Regions from separate parts of the Marinobacter sp. es.048 genome, predicted to be linked through region 2. Evidence: predicted binding sites of a transcription regulator. Region 2 holds the regulator's gene; the other holds the start of a gene.

Region 1 (5,771 bases), 510 kb from region 2:
TGCGGGCCCTTATGCGTGGGTCAACCTGCAATACACCGGCCGCCAGACCAAATGGAGCGAGGGCGCCGAGAATCAGGCCTGCTGAGGCAAACAACTGGAATTGTGGCCCGGTCGGGTCCAGAGGATACTGAGCGGTTTCATTGATTCGAAAATTCAGCCCCTGACCTTCAATGTCCAGGTGCATGGATACCCGGGCTTTTTCGCGGCGTTTCAGAAGGTCGTTATAGATCTGTTCGTTTACTTCCATGTCACGTGTCAGCTCTGAATACTGTGCCTTGTTTTCCTGGATGCGCTCCATGCGCTTTTCCTGCTGAGCGATAAGGCTTTCGAGTGAATCAATACGCGATTCCTGGGTGCGAACACTCGCACGGGTTTTTGCCACTTCTGCACTGATATCCTGGTACAGGGGGTTGACCAGCTGATCGCCTTCACTGACCGACTGGTTCAGCTCACCGGTCTGGGATGCCCTGTTCCGTTGGTTCCGCAGTTCGGCGATCTGTTCTTTCAGTGCGACAATGTCCGGATAGGTGTCGTGGTATCTTAGGCGCAAGTCGTCAAGCTGGGCTTCCTTCTCGCGGATTCTTTGCGTAAAAGAATCCGCACTGCGGCCCTGGCTGAGCATCGGTTGCACATTCTGCAACTCAGATTCGAGCGATTCGGCCCTTGCAATCAGCTCAGTGCGCTCCATCTCCGCCAGTTCCAGTTGACGGCGCAGATTGGCCATACGGGAGTTCGCTTCACCTTCAGTGCCGTCCACATTCTCTGAGAGAAAGTCTTTAAGCTTTTGCTCGACCTCCGCCAGGATGGATTCGTAGTTCTTTACCTGCTTGTCGATGAAGTTGTAGGCGCTGCGGCTTTCCTTGCGCTTTTTGGCCGAATTTTCTGCGATAAACAGCTGTCCCAGCCGCTGCGCAATTCGAAAGGCCTGCATGGGGGACTCGGAGGTGTAACCAATGCTGAAATAGCTATCTCCCCTCGGGCGAACATTCATTCCAGAGCGGAGCATGCCGATTCTCCGCTCCAGGGCTTCGCCATCAAGCTGGCCTGCATTCTCGCCGAATATCTCCCTGTCTTGGGCAATCTGCATCATCAGGTCCCTAGACCACAGCATTTCCTTGGCAGCCGATGTGCGCTCACTGATCTCAGTGGTGACGGCACTGCCTTCCATCAGCGGCCGGATAATATTCTGGTCATCCACGAATATCACAACCTGAGATTGGTATTTATACGGGAATACAAACCCTGCCCCCAGTACGGCGAAACTGACGACCGCAAACAGGAAGAAGGCCAGCCACTTACGCGACCGGACCTCTCTGATCATTTCTGAAGGGAGCTGACTTAATGGAAGTGCCATCTTTCTTACCTATTGACCGGTTCCGCGGTTCGCTTCAAACAACGGTTACGCCTTATCTCAGAAATTCCGTTCCGGTACTGCCAGGATATCCCCGGGCCGCATGCGGTAATTGGTGGAAACATCACCCGAGTTCAGGATATCGTCCAGCCGCACAGGAATCGCCACCATCCTGTCGTCCAGGGCGCGGTAGAGCATTGCACTGTTCAGGTTTGCAAAAGGATTGGCGCCACCGGCGCTAAGCATCATGTCCAGGACGGTCATACCCGGCCTGTGTGGCACCGAAATAGGTTGATTAACCGCGCCGGTTACCCGTACCCGGTCGCTGAATTCATGGCTACCCATCGATGTAACCACAACGGTAACCTGAGGCTCGCGAATATAGCTTGCCAGGCCCTGCTCGATCTCGTTGGCGAGCTGTTCCGGTGTTTTACCGGTAGCCATCACATCACCAATGAGTGGCATGGAAACCCGGCCATCGGGCCTGACGGGAACCCCGATACTCAGATCCTGATTGCGCCAGACGGAAATCTGGATTGAATCTGTCGGGCCGAGCACATATTCGTCAACACTCGTTGAAGTCTGCAAACTGAGTGCTTCGTTAATGGCTTCCTGCGACGATGACTGGGGCGCCGCACAACCCGCGACAAACGCTATCGCGACCAGGGACATCAGCAAACCCTGCAGTGAATACTTCGATGACATTGTTATTCCTCTCTGGTTCCGTGTCTGTTTCCATGTCTCGGGGAGAGCTGGTCCCGAAACTACCTTGATCCTTTTTTGAACAATACCACTTCTACTGTCTGAATTATAATCAATAAATCCAGCAACAGGCTTTGATTCTTGATGTAGTAGAGGTCGTAACGAAGCTTCTCCCGTGTATCTTCCTCGTTATCTGCATAAGCAAAGCAAAGCTGTGCCCAACCAGTCAAACCAGGCTTCACGCGATGGCGTTCACTATAAAACGGAATGGCCTCTGACAACTGCTCTACGAAAACCGGTCGTTCAGGGCGCGGACCCACAAAGGCCATGGTGCCGTTCAATACGTTAAAAATTTGTGGCAATTCGTCTATCCGCACCTTGCGGATAAACTCCCCCACTTTCGTAACCCTGGTATCATTCTGGCTGGCCCATACGGCACCGTCCTTTTCCGCATCGGTTCTCATTGAGCGAAACTTGTGAACTCTAAAAACACTTCCGTTGAGCCCTACCCTCTCCTGGCTATAAAAAACCGGGGCTTTGAGGCCGTCTTCAATTTTGATAGCAATAGCCGTGAAAATCATCAGAGGTAGCCCGACCAATAACAGGGCGCTGGCCGCCAGAACGTCCAGGGAGCGCTTGCCAACCCCGAACACGGAAGAAACGGTGAATCCGTCGGAAAATACCAGCCAGCCACGAGTAACCATTTCCAGAGCGACTTTTCTGGACTCCCGCTCGTAAAAGGTGGCGCCATCGACAATTTTCACGCCTTCCATTTTGCATTCCAGCAGATCTTCCATCGGCAGGCCTTTTCGGCGGTCGTCTACCGCAACTACGATTTCGTGCACCGGATGCTTGATTATGTACTGCTGCAGCGTGGTTGGAATGTTCAACAAATAGTCTTCACCGATCTCGACCGGTTCTTCTCGCAGCGGGACAAACCCCGTAAGGATAAACCCCTTGCGGTTGAAGGGGGTTTCAAGATCTTCATGTATCTGCCTGGCGCGAAAACCTGCGCCAAGCACCAGTACTTTCCGTTTGAACGCCTCCTTCCCCACACTAGCGAAAAAGAGCGAACGAGCGATGCCCAACAGGAAAAACCCAAAAACAGACGCGGTTGTAAGCACGCTGCTAGTGCCCATGTACCACAGCCAGTCTGACGCAAGCAGGTAGGCAAAACCGCAAAACGGAATGTTCACAATCAACGCCATAATGGTGCGAAGCATCATTCCAGACATGCCTTCCTGCAGCCGTGACTGATGTACACCGAGTGCAACCATCACCAAGAGGTTAAGGGCGGAAAATACGATGGCTGAGGGCAGGACGTAGTACAGGCTTTCGAGGAAAAACGAAAGATCCCCGAAGTAGCGAAAAAACACGGCCAACGCGAAGGCGGACGCCAGCACCAGAAAATCGATCAAGCCAAGGATGATATAGGGCAGATGGATGTAATGTCTAAACAATCTGACGTGGGCCACGCCAACTCCTTGTGTTACTGAGACGATGCCTGCTCGCGCGTCCGATGCGACAGGAACTGCAATCAAAAATGATTGTACGTCAAATGGGACGGAGTTCAATCAATCCGAAAAGCTCAGGCGGATTAAACAATGTAAATTCTGCAGCACTTTAAGCATCGAACGCTTCAGATGTATTCACGATTCAAGCATATCGAAATGGTTGTTACTTGTACGCAACATCAGCCGGATCTAATCGTCGATATTTTTTACACCGTTACTTGACCTGCGATCAAAAAAGACTCCTTTTACACTGTTTTTCTGACTATTTTTCGTTTTTGGCGTGATACTGGCTTAATCCCAACTCACGCTTGAATCTACCGATTCAATTGGGAATTTTAAAAGGACGGAATATTATGAAGTTATTCTCGAAGACATTGATTGGTCTGGCATTGTCGGGAATGGTTGGCACAGCAAGCGCCGGTGTTATCAAGTTTGAAGCTGCTTATGGTGCAGATGATGCCAATGCGGCAGCCGCAGCCTTTAGCGATTCTACTTACAACGGCATCACTGAAACTTTTGATGACCCGATTAACAGTTACACGATTACCAACGAAACCTACGAGGCTTCCGGTGCAACCGGTGATCAAGCCACATGGGTCGTCGGTGGATCAGCATTCGAGACCAGTGTTGGTACCTTCACCATGACAGCGCCGAATACAGCCAGCAACGGTAACATTCGCAATGATCTGCTCATGATCGAAGACGATACTACTGGCGAATTCGGCCGCAACATGGCCTATGATTCCCAGTGGCTTGATAGCAACGACGCTGACCAGGTGACCTGGGACATAATTGACAGTAACTACAATGCGCTTGGGTTCTTTCTCTCCGATGCGAACGATCAAGGAGCCACGCTGGAGTTTCTGTTTAGCAATGGAGACTCTTCGACGCTAACATTTAAAGGTCCTGCCACCGGCGACGGCAGACAGCCGAACGGCAACATCGCCTACATTACTTTGTTTTCTGATGTAGCCTTTACTGGTGTCAACTTGCTGTTCGATAACGGCGAAGGCAATGCCGATGGCTGGGGAATCGATAATGTAAGCCTCGCCAGGGTCCCGGAACCAGGCACACTTGCCTTACTAGGCCTGGGTTTACTGGGCTTGGCTATTGGGCGTAGCAGGAAAGCCTGAGTCTAATTATTTAGCAGACTCTAGTTTTTTAAGGAAACCCCGGGGAATGATGCTCCCTGGGGTTTTTTTATAATATTGCGTATCGGGTCTATATGACAAACAAGCTCATAAATTCCTGTACTGGCGTAGCTTCAAGCAATTTCTGATCCTTACAGATCTCGAATATCTGATCGCAACGCTGACCCGGAAACCGGGTGTCCAGATTATTGCGGAACTTATCCTCAAGGAGCGGAATGCCCTCCTCCCTGCGGCGACGATGCCCGATCGGATATTCAACCGCCACGTTGTCTGTGCTGCTGCCATCGTTAAAGAACACCTGAATAGCGTTGGCGATGGATCGCTTGTCTTCTTCGAGATATTCCCGGCTGTACCTTTCATCTTCCACCACTTCCATTTTTTCGCGGATTCGGTCGATGATCGGGTTAGCTTGGTGAAAGCTGTCTTCATAGTGCTCGGCCGTCAAAGTGCCGAAGATCAGTGGCACTGCCGCCATGTATTGCAGGCAGTGATCCCTGTCTGCTGCGTTGGCAAGTCTGCCTTGCTTTGAGATGATACGGATAGCCGATTCGTGGGTAGTAATGACAATCCGATCGATCTCGTCCAGTCGGTCTTTGACGTGCGGGTGCAGGGTGACCGCCGCTTCTGCTGCTGTCTGGGCATGAAACTCCGCCGGGAACGAGATCTTGAAGAGGACGTTCTCCATTACGTAGGAGCCAAACTCCTGGGGCATAGAGAACTGGCGTTTATCCTCAGGCTTCAGCTTCTGGTCTTTGTTGGTTTTGCTGAACAGAACGTCATAGAACCCCCACTGTGGAGCAGTCAGCGCGCTTGGAATGCCCATTTCTCCGCGCATAGCGATGTCTGCCAGCCGAACTGCACGGGATGTCGCATCGCCTGCTGCCCAGGATTTGCGCGACCCTGCATTGGGTGCATGGCGATAGGTACGCAAGGATTGGCCGTCTACCCAGGCGTGTGAAAGCGCCGATAGCAACTGTTCCCTGTTCGCGCCCATCATTTTTGCGGTGACGGCTGTGGATGCCACCTTGACCAATACAACGTGGTCCAGGCCCA
Region 2 (5,771 bases):
ACAGTTTGAGGAAGGCAATCTGGCCACCATGGAATCCCCCCGAGCCGAGCTGTATGGCGGCGAGGATGCCCTTCCCTGGATTGTTGAAGCCGAGAATGGCAGCCTGCTGCAAAACCAGAATCTGGTGTACCTGACGGACAATGTCCGGATTCAGCGCACTATTGGCGAACGGGACGCCATCCTGACAACATCAACCCTGACCCTGGATAACGACCGGGGCATGGTATATACAGACGCACCCGTAGAAATACGCGACGTTACCGGTGTTACCCGGGCCACGGGCATGAAGGCGTGGATAGACGAGCGGATTCTGGAACTGAACTCCCAGGTGGAAGGACGCTATGAAACCGGAAACTAACCGATACCGGAGCCTGCTGGCTGCCCTGCTGACGGTCGCGATGGCCGGCCCGGCGGCCGCTTTCGACCTTGATTCCGACACCCCCATCAAGGTCACAGCCGACAACGCCCGCCTGGACGACGGCCAGGGCATTGCCACTTACACCGGGGATGTAGAGCTTGAGCAGGGCAATACCCGCCTGAACGCAGAACGGGTGGTGCTGTACCGGACAGAGGGCGGCCTCAGCCGGATCGAGGCCACCGGCACTCCGGCGAGATATCGGCAGCCGGCCCGAGAGGGCGAAGGCGAAACCGACGCCCGCGCACTGAACATTACCTGGTCTGCCACCGACAGCCGGCTGACCTTTGAACGGGAAGCGGTCATCGAGCAGAATGGCAATCTGTTCCGCGGCGACGTCATTCATTATGATACCGCTGGCCGGGTTGTGACCGCTGAAGGCGGCGCAGACACGGGCGAAGGCAGCGGCCGGGTAGAGATGGTAATTCAGCCACGCAGCGCCGACAGACGTTCTGACAGACAGGAATCCGATGGCAGTTCTGAGAGCCAGTAATCTGGCAAAGAGTTACAAGCAGAAAAAAGTGGTGCTCGATGTCTCCCTGGAGATCCGCAGTGGGGAAATCGTCGGACTGCTTGGCCCCAACGGCGCCGGCAAAACCACCTGCTTCTACATGATCGTGGGGCTGGTGCCCGCCGATCGTGGCCGGGTCACCATCGACAGCCGGGATATTACTCCTCTGCCCATGCACGGCCGTGCCCAGCAAGGCATCGGTTACCTGCCCCAGGAAGCCTCGGTATTCCGCAAACTATCGGTACGCGACAACATCATGGCCATCCTCGAAACCCGCCAGGGTCTGAGCAAGGCCGATAGGGAGAAAAAGCTCGAGGAGTTGCTGGAGGAGTTTCACATCACCCATATCCGGGACAGTGTTGGCATGGCACTGTCCGGCGGCGAACGCCGACGGGTCGAAATCGCCCGAGCCCTTGCCATGGAGCCGGCCTTCATCCTTCTGGATGAGCCCTTCGCCGGTGTCGACCCCATATCCGTGAGTGACATCAAACACATCATCCGGCACCTGCGGGACAAGGGTATCGGCGTGCTGATTACCGATCATAACGTGCGCGAGACCCTGGACATCTGCGAGAACGCCTACATAGTGTCCGGCGGCCACATCATCGCCTCCGGCAATGCCGAGGCGATCCTTGCCAACCAGCAGGTCAAGGAAGTCTACCTGGGCGACGAATTCAGGCTGTGACACCGAATGGCTCATTGTTTTGATGACCTGTAGCAAGTAAACTCGGCAAAGAACTTGCTAGGGTAAAGTTAAATCACGGCAAGTAACCGACATATAAAGATTTTTTTCACAACTTATGACACAAAGCGCTGATGAGTGACGGATCCTGAACCATGGTTATGAAAGCCTCCTTACAGTTAAAGCTGGGTCAGAGCCTGACCATGACACCCCAGCTGCAACAGGCGATCCGGCTTCTCCAGCTCTCTACCCTCGACCTCCAACAGGAAATCCAGCAGGCACTGGAATCCAACCCCATGCTGGAGACCTCCGAGGACGACGACCAGACAACAGACGCTGCTACCGCTAATGACGAGCGCGAAGCCAACGCCACCGAGTCTGCCGCTGAAACTGCGCCGGAACCGTCCAAAGACTGGGACGAATCCGAAAACGGCCCGGACTGGTCCTCTGAAAACGAAATTCCGGACAATATTCCGGACGATCTGCCGGTAGACACTGCCTGGGACGACATATACCAGTCCGCCCCTGCTCCTGCAGCCCGCAATGACGACGAAAACGATCACGATTTCGAAACCCGTAACTCGCCCACTGAAACGCTTCAGGATCACTTGGAATGGCAGCTCAATCTGACCCCACTGAGTGAACGGGATCAGGCCATTGCACATGCCCTGATGGACGCGGTGGATGAGCGCGGCTATCTGACAAGTGCCCTGGAAGAGATCCATGCCGGGATGCTGGATGAAAACGACGAGGACCCCCTTGAGCTGGATGAAGTGGAAGCGGTTCTTCACCGACTGCAGCATTTTGACCCTCCTGGCGTTTTCGCCCGGGATCTTCAGGAATGCCTGCTGATCCAGCTTAACCAGCTACCACCGGAAACGCCCTGGCTGGCCCAGGCACGACTGGTGATCACTCACTACATCAACCTGCTGGGCAACCGGGACTACGCCCAGTTGCTGCGCCGCAGCCGCCTGAAAGAAGACCAATTGCGGGAGGTCCTGGCGCTGATCACCGGCCTGAATCCGCGTCCGGGCGACGTTATTGACCGCGCCGAACCCGACTACGTCATCCCAGACGTCATCGTTCGCAAGCACAATGGTCGCTGGCGTGTTGAGCTGAATCCGGAAATTGCTCCGCGCATCCGGGTGAATGCCAGCTATGCTTCACTTATAAGGCGTGCGGACAGCAGTGCAGACAACACTTACCTGCGCGATCAGTTGCAGGAGGCCAAGTGGTTTATCAAAAGCCTGCAAAGCCGCAATGAGACCCTGCTAAAAGTGGCGACCCGCATTGTCGAGCACCAGCAGGGATTCCTGGATCACGGCGAAGAAGCGATGAAGCCGCTGATCCTTTCAGACATCGCCCAGGCGGTAGAAATGCATGAGTCGACGATTTCACGGGTAACGACCCAGAAATACATGCATACCCCCCGGGGCATATTCGAACTGAAGTATTTCTTCTCCAGCCATGTCAGCACTGACGAGGGCGGGGAATGCTCTTCCACGGCCATTCGCGCGATGATCAAGAAGCTGATTGCCGCCGAAACGCCGAAAAAGCCGTTGAGCGACAGTAAAATTGCAGCCATGCTAGGGGAACAGGGAATCAAGGTTGCGCGACGCACCGTTGCCAAGTATCGGGAGGCCATGCACATTCCGCCGTCTAACGAGCGCAAGCGATTGGTCTGAATACCCCTGGGGCGGGACGCAATACCATATTCGCCGGCGCACAATGCGTCAGCACCCAGACCGGCTCCCGGGAGCCGGCATGATGACAACAGGAGACGCCTATGCAACTCAATATTTCAGGCCATCACGTAGAACTGACTCCCGCACTGAAGGATTATGTTTCAGAGAAGTTCGAGAAGCTCGAGCGTCACTTTGACCACATCAGTAACTGCCAGGTAACCCTGGAAGTGGAAAAGGTGCGCCAGATTGCGGAAGCCACGTTGCACGTGGTTGGTGGTGAGATTCACGCAAAGGCAGAAAACGAGGATATGTATGCGGCCATCGACTCCCTGATCGACAAGCTGGACCGCCAGATCCTCAAGCATAAGGAAAAGAATGTAGACCGGATGCACGGAAACGGCTCTCGCTAACTGGTTGTTTTCATGCAAGTCATCTAATCGAGCTGCGACATGAGCAACGTGTCGCAGCCTTTTTTTTAACGGAAACGCAGTCGATCCATGAGCGACACATCCCTGACCATAGACAACATTCTTGCTCCGGAGCTCACCCTCTGCAGGGTACCTGCGTCCAGCAAGAAACGGGCCCTGGAGTTTATTGCCGAGCAAATAAACCATCAGGACAACACGCTCAGCGAGACCCAGCTCTTCAACAACCTGATTTCCCGTGAGCGCCTGGGCAGCACCGGCATTGGACAGGGAATCGCCATTCCCCACTGCCGCCTGGAGGGACTTGATCACGTGGTGGGCGTGCTGATGACGCTTGAAGAAAGCGTGGAGTTCGATGCAATCGACAATCAGCCGGTCGATCTGATTTTTGCCCTGATCGTCCCGAAAGAGGCTACCAGCGAACATCTGGAGCTGCTCAGCCAACTGGCCGAGAAGTTCAATGAGCGGTCGTTCTGTGATCGCCTCCGGCAATGCGAGGACGCCAGTACGCTGTACCAGCGCATGACCGCCTCGGGCGGATGATATTCATTGCAGTGGAGGTAAGGTGGTCATGAAGCTGATTATCGTCAGTGGCAGGTCCGGTTCGGGCAAGAGTACCGCACTTCATGTGCTGGAGGACCTCGGGTTCTATTGCATCGACAATCTTCCCATTGGTCTGCTCTTCCCCCTTACCCGGGAAGCAGCCAGCCAGACCAAGCCTGGTCGACTGGGCAAGATGGCGGTCAGTATCGATGCCCGCAACCTGTCCGGGGAGCTGGCCAATTTCGAGGAGATATACCGCCTCAGGACCGTATCATCTCTGACCCGACGAGCAGTCGCTCTGCACGTCCACGCACCGCAGAGCATCCGTAGTGACAGACCTCACTCCGGAGCCATACCAGCGAGATCTGCTGACCCTCTCCACTCCGACCTGTACACCACCGCATCCATGTACACTGCGGACATGTAGCACGTCGTCGTCGAAGATCAGACTGCCCTTGTAGTAGCCCCCATTTAAACCGGACACCTTGGTAGAAGCAAAGGCCTAGGCATAGACCTAGTGCAAAGGAGTGTCCAAGGTGGAGAGAATCGAAGTCATAACCGGAGTGCAACGTCGTCGCCGGTATTCCGCACAGGAGAAGGCATTCATGGTTGCTGAGTGTGAGCGGCCAGGCATGTCAGTGTCGCTTGTAGCGCGACGTCATGGTATATCAGCAAGTCTGTTGTTCCGTTGGAAGAAGCTGATGAAAGACGGTGGCATGTCCGCGATTGAATCCGGTGATGAGGTTGTCAGTGCATCCGAGGTGAAGGCCCTGAACAAAAAGGTTCGGGACCTGGAGCGGATGTTGGGCCGCAAGACGATGGAAGCTGAAATACTCCGGGAAGCTCTGGAGGTGGCTCAGTCAAAAAAGTTGATCTCGCGCATGCCGTTGCTGCCACCGGACGATACCCTCTGAAGCGGGTAGCGGAGGTACTGAAGGTATCGCGCTCCAACCTTCTGGATCGCCTTCACGGCCGCCAGAAAGGTAGATGTCCCAGATACAAAAAACAGGACGATGACCGGCATTTGCCGGTTATCAGAGAGCTGTGTGAAGTCCGTGCGGCCAATGGCTATCGAAGGATTACGGCACGCTTGAATCGGTTGCTTGCAGCCAACGATGAGCGAGTGAACCACAAGCGTGTGTACCGGCTGATGAAGCAGGATGGGCTGTTGTTGCCCCGTTACACGGGCCGGCCTCAGGAGCGTTGTCACAACGGCCAGGTCATTACGTTGAAGCCGGACCTCCGTTGGTGCTCAGACGGCTTCGAGATCCGCTGTTGGAATAAGGAGGTGGTTCGCGTGGCCTTCAGCCTGGACTGCTGTGATCGGGAACTGATGCGCTATGTGGCGACGACCGGGGGAGTCACCGCTGAGATGGTCCAGGACCTGTTGCTGGAAAGCCTGGAATACCGCTTCGGCCAGTCAGAGCATGTTCCACACCCGCTGGAATGGCTGACGGACAATGGCAGCTGCTACATTGCCAAAGAAACGCGAGCGTTCGCATCTTCTCTG

The links. The regulator sigma-54, encoded in region 2, starts transcription at its own class of promoters, with help from an activator protein. The targets are predictions, from matches to a motif close to ANTGGCATNNANNTTGCTNT.
Region 1: a site for sigma-54 is predicted at 3,842-3,861, ahead of CFT65_RS19260 (PEP-CTERM sorting domain-containing protein). Genes of this name have one in related genera too.

What each region holds. Positions count from the first base shown of each region.
Region 1 covers NZ_FYFA01000001.1:2,354,850-2,360,620, reverse strand. The annotation lists gene CFT65_RS10960 (XrtA system polysaccharide chain length determinant) at 1-1,354, opposite strand, end outside; gene CFT65_RS10955 (XrtA/PEP-CTERM system exopolysaccharide export protein) at 1,412-2,056, opposite strand; gene CFT65_RS10950 (TIGR03013 family XrtA/PEP-CTERM system glycosyltransferase) at 2,116-3,528, opposite strand; gene CFT65_RS19260 (PEP-CTERM sorting domain-containing protein) at 3,921-4,700, shown strand; gene prpD (2-methylcitrate dehydratase) at 4,789-5,771, opposite strand, start outside.
Region 2 covers NZ_FYFA01000001.1:1,841,315-1,847,085, reverse strand. The annotation lists gene lptC (LPS export ABC transporter periplasmic protein LptC) at 1-358, shown strand, start outside; gene lptA (lipopolysaccharide transport periplasmic protein LptA) at 342-908, shown strand; gene lptB (LPS export ABC transporter ATP-binding protein) at 886-1,611, shown strand; gene CFT65_RS08530 (RNA polymerase factor sigma-54) at 1,770-3,293, shown strand; gene hpf (ribosome hibernation promoting factor) at 3,395-3,703, shown strand; gene ptsN (PTS IIA-like nitrogen regulatory protein PtsN) at 3,791-4,261, shown strand; partial or broken gene CFT65_RS08515 (RNase adapter RapZ) at 4,290-4,520, shown strand; one part of gene CFT65_RS08510 (IS3 family transposase) at 4,798-5,125, shown strand; one part of gene CFT65_RS08510 (IS3 family transposase) at 5,125-5,771, shown strand, end outside.